2 regions of the Candidatus Clostridium radicumherbarum genome follow, and region 2 is predicted to be linked to the other one. Evidence: riboswitches for the same ligand, from Rfam matches in the RefSeq annotation. Region 2 holds a riboswitch; the other holds the start of a gene.
What was found. Region 2 has a riboswitch for cyclic di-GMP ahead of ACJDUH_RS01570 (LPXTG cell wall anchor domain-containing protein). Riboswitches for the same ligand answer to the same signal wherever they lie in the genome.

Region 1 (6,038 bases), 280 kb from region 2:
AGGAATACTACTGCCTTTGGATATTTTTTCATCATGGCAACTAAGTTAGCAACTATTTCCTTACCTGTATCATCTAGTGGATGAGCTTTACCGGAGAAAACTATTTGGATTTTACCTTCTTTAAGATAAGGTTCAATAATTTCTCTATTACTAAAGATTAAATCGCTTCTCTTATAAGGAGCTGCTCTTCTTGAAAAGCCTATTAGTAATTTATCTGCATCAAGCTCTATTCCTGATCTATCTTTAATAAAGGCTATTAGTTCTCTCTTAACTTCCATATGTGCAGACCAAAGATCTACATCTGATTGATAAGCCTTTGTTATTCTTTCATCTACCCAGGTAGGAGTGTGGATAGCATTTGTTATTCCTATTATTTCAGAACGGCCAGCAACATCCTTCCACATTTTATTAGCTGTTTCTGCATGAAGCTGTGCAACTGCATTAGCCTTTCTTGAAAGTCTTAGACCTGCTACTGTCATGTTAAAGGGACTACCGCCAAGTCTAATCATTTGATCTTTAGTAAGACCATTAAAGGCTCCCATGTATTCAAGCTTGTCAATTGGGTGAGATTCGTTTCCTTGAATTATTGGAGTATGTGTTGTAAATACAACCTCATCTCTAGTAGCCTTCCAAGCTTCTTCAAAGCTTAAACCAGAGCACATTTTTTCTCTTATTAGCTCTATTGCAGCTAAATCAGCATGTCCCTCATTAAAATGATAAACATCAACAGGTATCTCAAGTGCTCTTAGAGCTTTAACTCCACCTATACCAAGCACAATTTCCTGAGCTATCCTTTCTTCTCCAAACCAGCCGTAAAGCTGTCCAGTTATCCACTGCTCACTGTTTTCAGGAATATCAGTATCTAAAAGATATAATGGATTATTTCCAAACTCTTCAGTTTTCCATACCTTACATACTACATCCACATTTCTTATTTTAACAGTAACCTTAACACCGGTGTCCTCTAAGAAGTCATATTTATAGTTTTTATAAGCATCATAAGGCCTGCCATCTGCTCCAATTACTTGATCGCCGTAGCCTTGCTTCCACTTTAAACCTATTGCTACTAGAGGAAGCTCTAAATCCTTAGCACCTTTTAAATGATCCCCTGCAAGTATTCCAAGTCCACCTGCGTACATTTTAAAGTCAGAATGAAGTCCATATTCCATGCAGAAATATGCAACCCTTGGAAGTTTTTTAATATCCATAATTTCCTCCTTTTCCTTTAATCCTAATTTTATATTTATTTAATAAGATTATACACTTTAATAATTCCGTGTGCAAGCGATTGCATAAAAATATTAAGTGTTTTTTCTCTCTATAAAATAAATCGCTGTATTTAGTAAATTATGTAGTATAATTAATTTAATATCTAATTAACATTTGGAGGATTTATATGTTCAGGAAGTTTTCTATGGGGAGAAAAATAATTATATTTGCTATTGCAGCAGCAATTGGCATTGGAATAATAGTTTATAATGGTGTGAGCAATTGGAAAATTGCTCAGCTTAAAATAAAAAATAGCAGCGTCAGTGGAGAAATAACAGCTGCTAATAGTAATAAGGAGGCCTTGGATAAGGAAAAGCAGCTAAGTGAAGAAGCGGCGAATAAAAAAGAAGAAGAAGCTAAAAAGGCTGAACTAGAAAAACAGCTGGAAGAAAAATACCAAACAGCTTTTACAGACTTCCACAGTAAAAAGTACAGTACTGCTATAACATTAGCTGACGAAATTATAAATGCAGACAATAATTTTTACAAGGCCTATAGTATTAAGGGAATTGCCCTATGCTATTCAAACAAATACATAGAAGGCATGAAAAATATTGATAAAGCTTTAGAAATAAAAAGTGATTATGGCTACGGACTCTTTAATAAGGCACTGGCACTAGAGCTTTATGCTCATTATGATGATGCCCTTGTTTGGTATGATAAGGCTTTATCAGTAGAAAACAATTATATTTGGAGTTATTATGGTAAAGCTAGTATATATGGAAGAAAAGGTGATGTTCCAAACACCATTAAAAACTTACAAACAGCAATAAACATTGACAGCAGCGTAAAGGAACTTGCAAAAGAGGAACCTGACTTTAATAATGTTAGAAATAGTAAAGAATTTCAGCAGCTCCTTAAGTAGAATTAAGCAAATATAAGCATAAATAAATGCTTATATTTGTTTTTTTTATAGTCAGCATAGCAGAATTCCGCGCAGCTTCTTTATTTTGAATATTGCACTGTAGCCTTTTAAAGGGTAATTTTACTTTGCAGACTAATACCTTGACATACATGAATTTATACATTATAATTTTAACAAATAATCATAAATAATCACACATGAGCATAAATAATTAATGAAAAGAGCTGTTGTGCATGTTTTCTGAAGAAAGACAAATTAAAATATCAGAGCTGTTAAAAGAAAAAAGCAGTATTAAGGTAAATGAATTATCAAATGTTTTTAAGGTATCTGAATCAACAATTAGAAGAGATCTGCAGGAAATGGAAGCGAAAGGATTCTTGGCGAGAACTCATGGTGGAGCAGTAAGTAAGGAAAAAGCTATTTTTGAGCCTAGCTTTAAAGAAAAAGAAGATAAAAGGTATATTGAAAAATTATATATTGGTAAAATAGCTGCAGCCATGATTGAGGATGGAGATACAATAATACTGGATTCAGGAACTACAACACTGCAGCTGGCAAAGTGTATTAAAGCTAAGAATATTACTGTAATAACAAATTCCATAGATATTGCCTCAGAGCTTTCTAATAGAAACGATATAGAGATTATTGTAACTGGGGGAGCCTTTAGAATAACTACAAGAGCTTTAGTTGGACCAATTTCAGAAGGGGTATTAAAGAATTTTAAAGTGGATAAGGCCTTTATTGGGGCAAATGGCATATCTATTAAAGAAGGTATTACTACTCCTAATCTTCTGGAAGCTCATATGAAAAGGGAAATGATGAAGGCAGCCGGCAAGGTTATATTAGCCGCTGACAGCTCCAAGTTTAATCAAGTAAGCTTTGCAGTAATAGGTCCAGTTACGGCCGTCGATTTAATAATTACAAATTCTGATTTAAATGAAAATGTTGTTAAGGAATATAAAGACATAGGAGTTGAAATTATTAAGAAAGGGAATGAAGAATTATGGTAATTACAGTTACTCTTAATCCTGCATTAGATAAGACTTTAACCATTGACAATTTTAATTTAGGCATAGTAAATAGAGCAGGAAGCATCAGATATGATATTGGGGGCAAAGGTATTAATGTTTCTAAGGTATTGAAAAATTTTAATATTGATTCGGTCTGCACAGGCTTTTTAGGCGGGGTTTGGGAGAATTATTTTCAGGATGAACTTAAGAAACGAAAAATTGACACAAGCTTTGTTCATATAGAAGGAAGTACAAGGACAAACACAAAGGTAGTGGATTCAATAAACAAGGTTTATACTGATATAAATGAGGCAGGCCCAGAAATAACTAATGAAGAATTAAACTGTTTTTTAGAAAAATTTGAAGCACTTTGTAGTAAAGGTGACATTGTGGTGCTTTCTGGGGGAGTAAGCGCTTCCATTCCTATAGACATTTATGGAAAACTAATAAAGCTTGCAAAAAAGAAGGGCGCTGTTACAGTACTTGATGCAGATGGAGAGCTTTTAAAGCATGGATTAAAGGAGAAACCTGATTTAATAAAACCAAATATCCATGAACTTCAAAAGTTAATGGACTTTCAAAAGGAAGATGAGGAAACAGTAATTAATGCAGCAAAGCAGCTTATTGAAACCGGGGTGAAAAAGGTGTTGGTATCCTTAGGGGAAAAAGGAGCCATTTATGTTACTAAAGCTGGTATAAATTCCTGTGAAGGCTTAAAGGTAAATGTAAAAAGCACTGTTGGAGCAGGAGATTCCATGGTAGCTGCCCTTGTTTACAGCTTAATAAACAGCTTAAGTGATGAAGAAACACTTGCCTTTGCCAATGCCTGCGGAGCGGCATCTGTTGAAACGGAAGGGACAGAGGCTTGTTCATTAGAGGAAGTAAATAAATTAGTACAAAAGGTTAAGATTAGGCATATATAGATTAATAATTGTATATTTAAGTAATATTTATAAGGACTTGTGAACTATTTTTTAGTGTAGTTTCACAAGTCCTTTTATTATAAGAAATGGAATTAAATAAAAAGTATTTATATTTTTACTAATTTATGTTAACATATAGTTAATGCTCTAAAAGTTGACAATTTATTCAATAATTTAACAAATTAACATAGAAAATGGCAAATTTATCGAAAGATAAAGACGCAAAGCTGCGGGTCTAAAGGAGAAATCCTATGACAGCCGGGCTGCCTAAATGGAACCTATTTTTCATTTCTAATATCACGTCTTTGCCTTTGTCTATGGAATTAATCAGGGGGTTATCATGAAAAAACAAAATCGAATAAGAGGTTTAAGTATCTTGCTTACTTTCTTATTCTTTCTCAATTCAAGCAGCACTGTATTTGCAGCTGCTGCAAACACCATAGCAAGCATTCCTGTAAAGGGTGAATACTATGGAAAGGACATAAATCAAAATACAGATAAGGTTAATGTATTGCCGCAGGACACTTCTAAAGCGGTGAAAGCTCTTAGAAAACCACAGGTAAACAAAGCACAAATAAAATCGAATTACAGTAAAGACAAGGAAAAGTTAGAAAAGAGAACAGAGAATAGTAAAACCTATAAGCTTGATGCAAACCATGACGTAACAGAGGTATATCTTGATAAAATACATTACAAAGATAAAAATGGGAACCTTCAAGATATAGATAATACTCTTGTAGGAAAAGGAAAAAGTAGTACAGAATACTATGAAAATAAAGCTAATGACTTTACGACTACCCTTCCTGCCTTAATGGATAAGGATAATGGGGTAACCATGAGCAAGGACGGATATTCCCTAACCCTATACCCTTATGAGGGCGACTTTAGTAAAAGTGCAGTAAATGAAAACGCTATACTTTTTAATGATGTATTTGAAGGTATAGACTATCAATATACAGTACAGAACACGAGTTTAAAGGAAGATATAATACTAAATCACTATGTGGATAAAAATGAATTTAAATATTATATATCAGCAAAAGGTTTGACATTAAAAGAAGAGTCAAATACAATAGCGGCTTATGCAAAGGATAATGACAAGCCTCTATTCATTATAAATGCACCTATAATGACAGATGCCGCAGGAAAAGTTAATACTGATCTTCAAATTCATCTAGATAAGAAGCTCTTCGGTAAAGACATTATTACTGTAACAGCAAATAAGGAATGGCTTCAAGATAAGGAAAGAGCTTATCCAGTAAAAGTGGATCCAGATATTGAAGCAATAACTAACATACAATCAACTCACGTTGAGGAATCCAACCCTAGTGAAAGATATTTTGGGAATGGCTTCTTATATGTAGGTAATGAAACTGGGGAATTGTCTAAAGTACCGGGTGGTTTGGGACATACCCAATCATATTTAAAATTTCCAGTGAATATAACTCAAGACAAGAAAATAGTTTCAGCTACTTTAACTTTATATAGATATACAACTGGAACAGATGCTGCAAGAAATATTCAGCTTTGCAGCTTGGACCAACCAGTGGATTTAGTTGGCATGAGCTGGAGCAATAGACCAATGGAATATACTAAGGTTGATACGCAGTCTGTTTCTGGTAATGCAACAAAAAGCAGTCCTCAACCAGTAGTTTGGAACATAACAAGCTTAGTGCAAAAATGGGCATTAGGTGCTCCAAATAATGGTGTAACTATTAAAACAGAAAATGATAACGATCCACCAGAAACTTTCTCTGGTGGTGTTAGTAATAACTGGTGCCAAGCTGCACCTTATGTTGAAATCACATCTGAATATAACAATCCTGTAGATACGCAGACTCCACTTGATTCTCCAAAAGTAAACCTAAGACCCTTGAGCAGGCATACAAGTGATGGTTTATTAGCTCTAGATGGAGTATTTGCAGACGGTATAGCAAAACCTGGCTCAGCAGTAACCTACAGCTTAGAAGA
Region 2 (6,038 bases):
TTATGGATATTATCCAATGGGGACAGTTAATAACAATTTTCACTCTAAAATGGGACGGTTAACAAAAATGTACACTTAATTAAGAAGTACAATAAAATGTTAACCGCCCCTAAACTTTAATAGCGTAATAGTGAATAAAATCATTAACCGTCCCCTAATGGAGAGAGACCAAAGTAATTAACCATCCCTAATAGAAACATACCACCGGGGTTCCGGCGTCGATGTTTTCAAATATGGTCTTGGCTAGGCTGAAGGGGAGATTTACACAGCCGTGGGAGCCATCTGTTTTATATATATTGCCACCAAATCTGCTTCTCCAGCTGGCATCATGTAATCCAATTCCTCCGTTAAAGGGCATCCAGTAGGTAACAGGTGCAGCATAATCCGGTCCTCTTAACACAGCACCATTTTGTTTGTATTTCAATCTATAGATACCTGAAGGTGTTTTGTGCCCGGCGTTAACGTTGCCTGTAACAATATCTCCCTGGGCTATAAGGGAGCCATTTTTATAAAACCATATATGCTGCTTTGTCATATCTATTTCAACATAGGTATTTCCAATATCACTTGTTATGGTTGAAAAAGCTGTTTGAGAATACTTTGGCTCTTTTGTTATAGTTTTTCCTTCTTTTATTGCAGCAATAAAGTCCTGTGTTTCTGCTGATGTATTAATGGCATAGCCATAATCCCCGCCGCTTACTTTTATTGTTTTTCCTGAGGAGGTAGTAAAACTTCTTGTTTTCCCAATGGTATTATAATTATTGAAGAGTCCAGTTAAATAACTCTTTACCTTTACCTCATCAAGACTAACTTTAAAGTTTTCATCTACACTAAGCCACTTATTTATTATTAAACCATCTATTATTTCATTTTTGTCTCCAATATTATAGGTAATCTTGGAGGCTGCATATTTATTAAGAATATTTTTAGTCTCAATTATTTTTTCAGATTTTGAAGTATATTGTGGATTTATATAACAATTTATAGCTTCCAAATCTAAAGAAGTGCCCTCCTTTAAAATTGCCTTTTCAACTTCATTATATAAAATATCTTTATTAATTTTATTTCCTGGGATTTCCGGTACAATAATATACCCACTCTCTGTATAGGTAAAGCGGGGATTCTTAGGCTCAACAATGTTACTACTATTAAGGCAGTTAAGCTTATCAAGCTGCTTTTTTAGTAATTCTCTATCAAAGGTAACACCAACAGTAATTTCATTATTTTTTTTATTGCTAAATGCAGTAATCCATTTTAAAGCACTTTGTTTATCCTTTAACTTCTTAAATTCCTCCTCAGAAGTATACTTTAAGTCAATATCAACTGCGCTTATCTCTTCCTTTGCTCCGCCTCTCTCTTTTAATTCCAAGGTAAAGTCTTGAAGCTTTGATGACATTTCACTTTTTACTTCCTCAACAGTTTTACCTGAAACATTGATGCAGTTAATGGTGGAGCCATAATAAAAATGCTTTAAAAAGTAAATTGATGTCCCAAAATATATAATTAGTAAAGAGCAAAGAGGAATTAAAATGACTAATAAAATTTTATTTGGTTTAGGTTTTTGTTTTTCCTTTTCCATAATACCAGCCCCTATGAATTACTAGCCTTGAACAATTAATAGTTGTCCTTGCCTATGTATTATTTATAAGCTCTTTAATTATATAGACGAATTACTTCCTTTATTTAATGCAAAGCTCATAATTCATTTTATGAGGCAATATTTATTTTTAAAACCATTGTTAATATATAGCAAAATAAAATAAAAACCTAGAGAATTTTCTCTAGGTTTTTTGTATATTAGATTCTACTGCTCTTAATTGCCCGCTTTTACTGCTTTATCTTTTCTAAAGAACATAAAGCCTCCAATTAAGATAAACGCAAAGGCTAGGAGCATTAAATTATTAAAATTTATTACTGATCCTGTTTGAGGAAGCATACCATTTGCTTCAGCAATAGTATACTTACTAAAGTGACTAGTATCGAAGGTAAAGGTCATTGTATCTTTATTATAGCTTCCACCAACTTTTTCCCACTGCTTTGTATTTTCGTTGTAGTAGAAAGCGGCAAGTTTCGTAATATCTAAACCACTAATTTCATCTTTAGACAATTTTACAGATATATTAGCTTTTCCACTTTTAAATGTATGTATATCCTTTATTTTCGTGCCGTCCTGTTTATATGCAGAAAGGCTAAAATCAAATACCTTCCCTACACTTTTAAGTGAATTTAAAACTGCATCTCCTACTACTAAATTTTGTTTTAAATTTACATAGTCTCCTTGTCCTATTCCATTAAAATCTATAGTAGAAAATGGAAGACCAACTATAACATTATTAGAATTAAGCTTTATGCTTCCTTTACCGCCATTTATGGACGCAGCATCAATTTTAGCTTCTACAGTTTTTACATCTGTAGGTATAACTGGTGTTATATCATTTACAGCATCCTTAGATATTTTACTTGAATTTAATGTTATGAGGGCATCTTTGCCATTAAGAGTTGTTGTGAAATTTTCTGAAGCTGGTGCTGCTGGAGCTGCTGATGAAGGTTGGTCTATAGATATTGGTGTATAGCCAAACCCTACAATACCACATGTAACTAAATGCTGATCATCATACACATTAAGTCCAAGCATACCGCTAGATACAATATACTTATCTACAAAGCCCTGGTCTTCCAACTTTGAAATGACCCCATCTGTATCTATCCACATATTTCCATTGATATCGCCTGATTCAAAAAATTGTTTTGCAGATAAATCATATTCTTTAACAAGGCTAAGACCATTATTACTAATTGTATACTTTTGTATGATATTCTTCACTACGGCATAGTTAACTGGTGAAATTTCTTGAGTGTATACAAGCAATGTATTGTTTGTCCCAGGATAAATAGCTTTAATATGATTTGTACTATTTATTGAATATTCCTTAATTGTGTTATCATTTAAGATCCTAAATACCTTATTATCAGCACCTAATGCAAGGGATTTAAAAAACCACATACTTCCATCTAAACCCTGTTGCAGCCTACCATATGTGTTATACAAAGAATCTCCCTTTTGAAGAACAAGTTCTTCATGGGAAAATCCCTTATCATTATATATTATGTATTTTGTATTATAATCTGTAATTTTTCCATTTGCATCATAGATTGGAATATTGTTTTGGTCTGCTGCAAACCAGAATACTCCATTTGCATCTATTTTGTAATCTGTAATATATGCTTTTCCATCACCGTAGATAGGTACATTTTTTACAAATTCCATCTTGTAGGTATTTAAATTTGCCTTATATATTGCATATGGCTGGCTTTGGTCATCTCCATTTGAAGCTACATAAACATTATCGTTATATACTCCTATGTAAATTAAATGCCTTATAAGATTAAAGTCTTGAGAAATTATATGTTTTTGGCCATTCTCTTCAACAAAGAATTTTATATTGTTGTCAACAATTACAGTATTATTAACAATTGTCTTATTTTTATACTGATATGCAAAGCCCAAAGTTTCTTTTCTAACATCCATAAACGTTGGAAGAGAAGAACTAGCTGCTTCAGCCTTAACCTTCCCTGCAAATCCAACTCCAAAAATCAATTGAAATAAGAACAGTACTGCAGTAATAGCACTTAATAACTTTCTTTTTCCCATCTTTTACTCCCCTTTGTATTAATAAAATCAATGATCAAATATAGCTATGGATACTATTTTCTCTCAGGTATACACCTCCAAACAAATCCATAGATATACCTAACTGCAATAATAATACATGGTGTTAGATAAGTAAAAGCGTAAACAATACTATTTAGGTAACCCGGCTGCCTTAGCTTAATAAACTTTAGGCCCGTGGCTTTGCGTCTCTATCTTTCAATAGGTTTGCCTTTATCTATGGTATCTTATTTTAACAATTTATGATGGATTATGTAGTTATATGTAAAATTATATCAAAATGTAACAATATTGTGAAGTAATATTTTACCAAGATTATAATATATGAAATAAAAAAGGAACCCACAGTGAAAGCTTATTTCTCTCCTGCAAGCTCCTTTAACAAAATTACTTAGTAACTAATTTCTATTTAGGGCTTTATTCAACTACTTTAGGTAAAATAATTTTAAAACATGCTCCTGCCCTGCTGTTATTTTCAGCTGTAACCCTGCCATTATGTTTTTCTATTATGCTCTTTGTAATTGCAAGTCCAAGTCCATGCTTACCTCCTTTTCCCTTATAAAATCTATCAAAGACATTCTTTAATTCCTGCCCATCAAAGCCCGGCCCATCATCTTTTATGGTTATATTAATACTGTTACCTAAGCTTTCAAGGCTTACACTAATTTCTTTTTTAGAATATCTCAAGGAATTTCCTAATATATTAATTACAGCTCTTGATAATTTTTCGTCATCTGCCCTAATTATTAGATCTTTATCCTTTACATTAAGGCTTATGTTCACGCCATTTTTTATGGCAATGCCATTTACTCTATCTATACAGCCCTTAAGAAGGTCTTCAGTATTTAAGGCTTCAAGGTTAAAAGCCTCCTGCATGGAATCTAGCTTAGATAAATACAGAAGTTCCTCCACAATATTCGTTAGCCTTTTGCTCTCATCAATTATCACATCAGCTGCACTATTTGTATCCTCTATTACTCCAAGCTTTATTCCTTCTGCGTACCCTTGTATTGACATTAATGGTGTACGAAGTTCATGTGAGGCATTTTGTAAAAAGGTCTTCATGGTAGAGTCATAAGCTTTAAGCTTTTCTGCCATTGCTTCCATAGTCTCTGCCAATTCTCCAATTTCATTATCCTCATATTTTTCAGGTACAATTTTATAATCTCTTTCACCGATTTTCTTGGCATATTCATTTAAAAGTGAAATTGGTTTGGAGATCTTCTTAGATACAGCATTTGAAATTATTAATGCAATAATTGCAGCAACAAGCATTATGGAAAAAAGTATTACATTAATTGAAAGTATAAGCTGACTGCTATTTTTCATGTCTGAATAGAGTATTAAATTCCCTAATGATTTTTTATTTTCTAAAGCAAAGGGATGTATTAGTGCTGCATACTTTATATTTGAAGCACTAAAGTATTCTATTCTATTCTTTTTCAGCCCACTACCTAAAATATTTTTCTTACCTAAGGAAGGTATTATATCATTACTTAATATACCCGCCTCTTCACTTGCTAAATTCCTTGGAAAAATCACCTTCTCATTTACGTTTACCACTGCATATTTTATGTCAAGAAAGGTTTGGGTCTGTTTAAGTATTCTATTTATTTTTAACAGAGAGTTCAGTTCTGTTTTCTCGTCTGCAGTAATATTATCCTTCGTGCTGCTTATAAGCTGCGTATTCAGTGACTTTTGAATAATTTGAGCAGCAGATAAGAGTTGATTCCTGGTTTGATACCTTATATAAATATTGATGCATATATTAAATACAATGGAAGTTAAAATTACCAATATAATAATAATTGATATATGTGATAAAAATATACTTTTCCTAATGGATTTTTTAGAATTATTCATAGATCTAAACCTTCCTATTCCTGTTTACCAGAAATCATAAATCCATAGCCCCACATGGTTTCAATTGTAAGTGCAGCTCCTTCATTATTTAGCTTCCTTCGAATTCTTTTTACCATATCATCAGTAGCACGCGTATCTACTTCCATATCAAAGCCCCAAACCTTATTTAGTAGTTCTTCTCTAGATACTGCCTTATTTACATTTCTTACTAAATAAAGGAATAAATTAAATTCCATGGGAGTAAGCTTTAAATCATGACCATTACAAACTGCATTTCTGCCTTCAGTAGAAATAGTTACATCTAATATGTTTATTAATGCTGAGTTACTCTCTCTAGTTTTCTCAAATTCCATTCTCTTAAATATACTTTTTACTCTCAAAACTAGTTCTACAGGACTAAAGGGTTTAGTCATATAATCATCACTTCCAAGCATTAGACCAGCAATCTTATCAGATTCTCCGTCCTTTGCGGAGATAATAATAATTGGTACGTTGCTTTCCTTTC

Region 1: linked by a shared signal. The riboswitch ahead of ACJDUH_RS00310 (peptidoglycan-binding protein) and the one ahead of ACJDUH_RS01570 (LPXTG cell wall anchor domain-containing protein) in region 2 are both predicted to bind cyclic di-GMP.

The regions. Positions count from the first base shown of each region.
Region 1 is NZ_JBJHZY010000001.1:36,642-42,679, forward strand. It holds gene glgP (alpha-glucan family phosphorylase) at 1-1,208, opposite strand, end outside; gene ACJDUH_RS00295 (tetratricopeptide repeat protein) at 1,397-2,134, shown strand; gene ACJDUH_RS00300 (DeoR/GlpR family DNA-binding transcription regulator) at 2,368-3,144, shown strand; gene pfkB (1-phosphofructokinase) at 3,138-4,067, shown strand; cyclic di-GMP riboswitch class I at 4,254-4,338, shown strand; gene ACJDUH_RS00310 (peptidoglycan-binding protein) at 4,408-6,038, shown strand, end outside.
Region 2 is NZ_JBJHZY010000001.1:315,865-321,902, reverse strand. It holds gene ACJDUH_RS01575 (L,D-transpeptidase family protein) at 188-1,579, opposite strand; gene ACJDUH_RS01570 (LPXTG cell wall anchor domain-containing protein) at 1,814-3,652, opposite strand; cyclic di-GMP riboswitch class I at 3,807-3,892, opposite strand; gene ACJDUH_RS01565 (sensor histidine kinase) at 4,088-5,533, opposite strand; gene ACJDUH_RS01560 (response regulator transcription factor) at 5,548-6,038, opposite strand, start outside.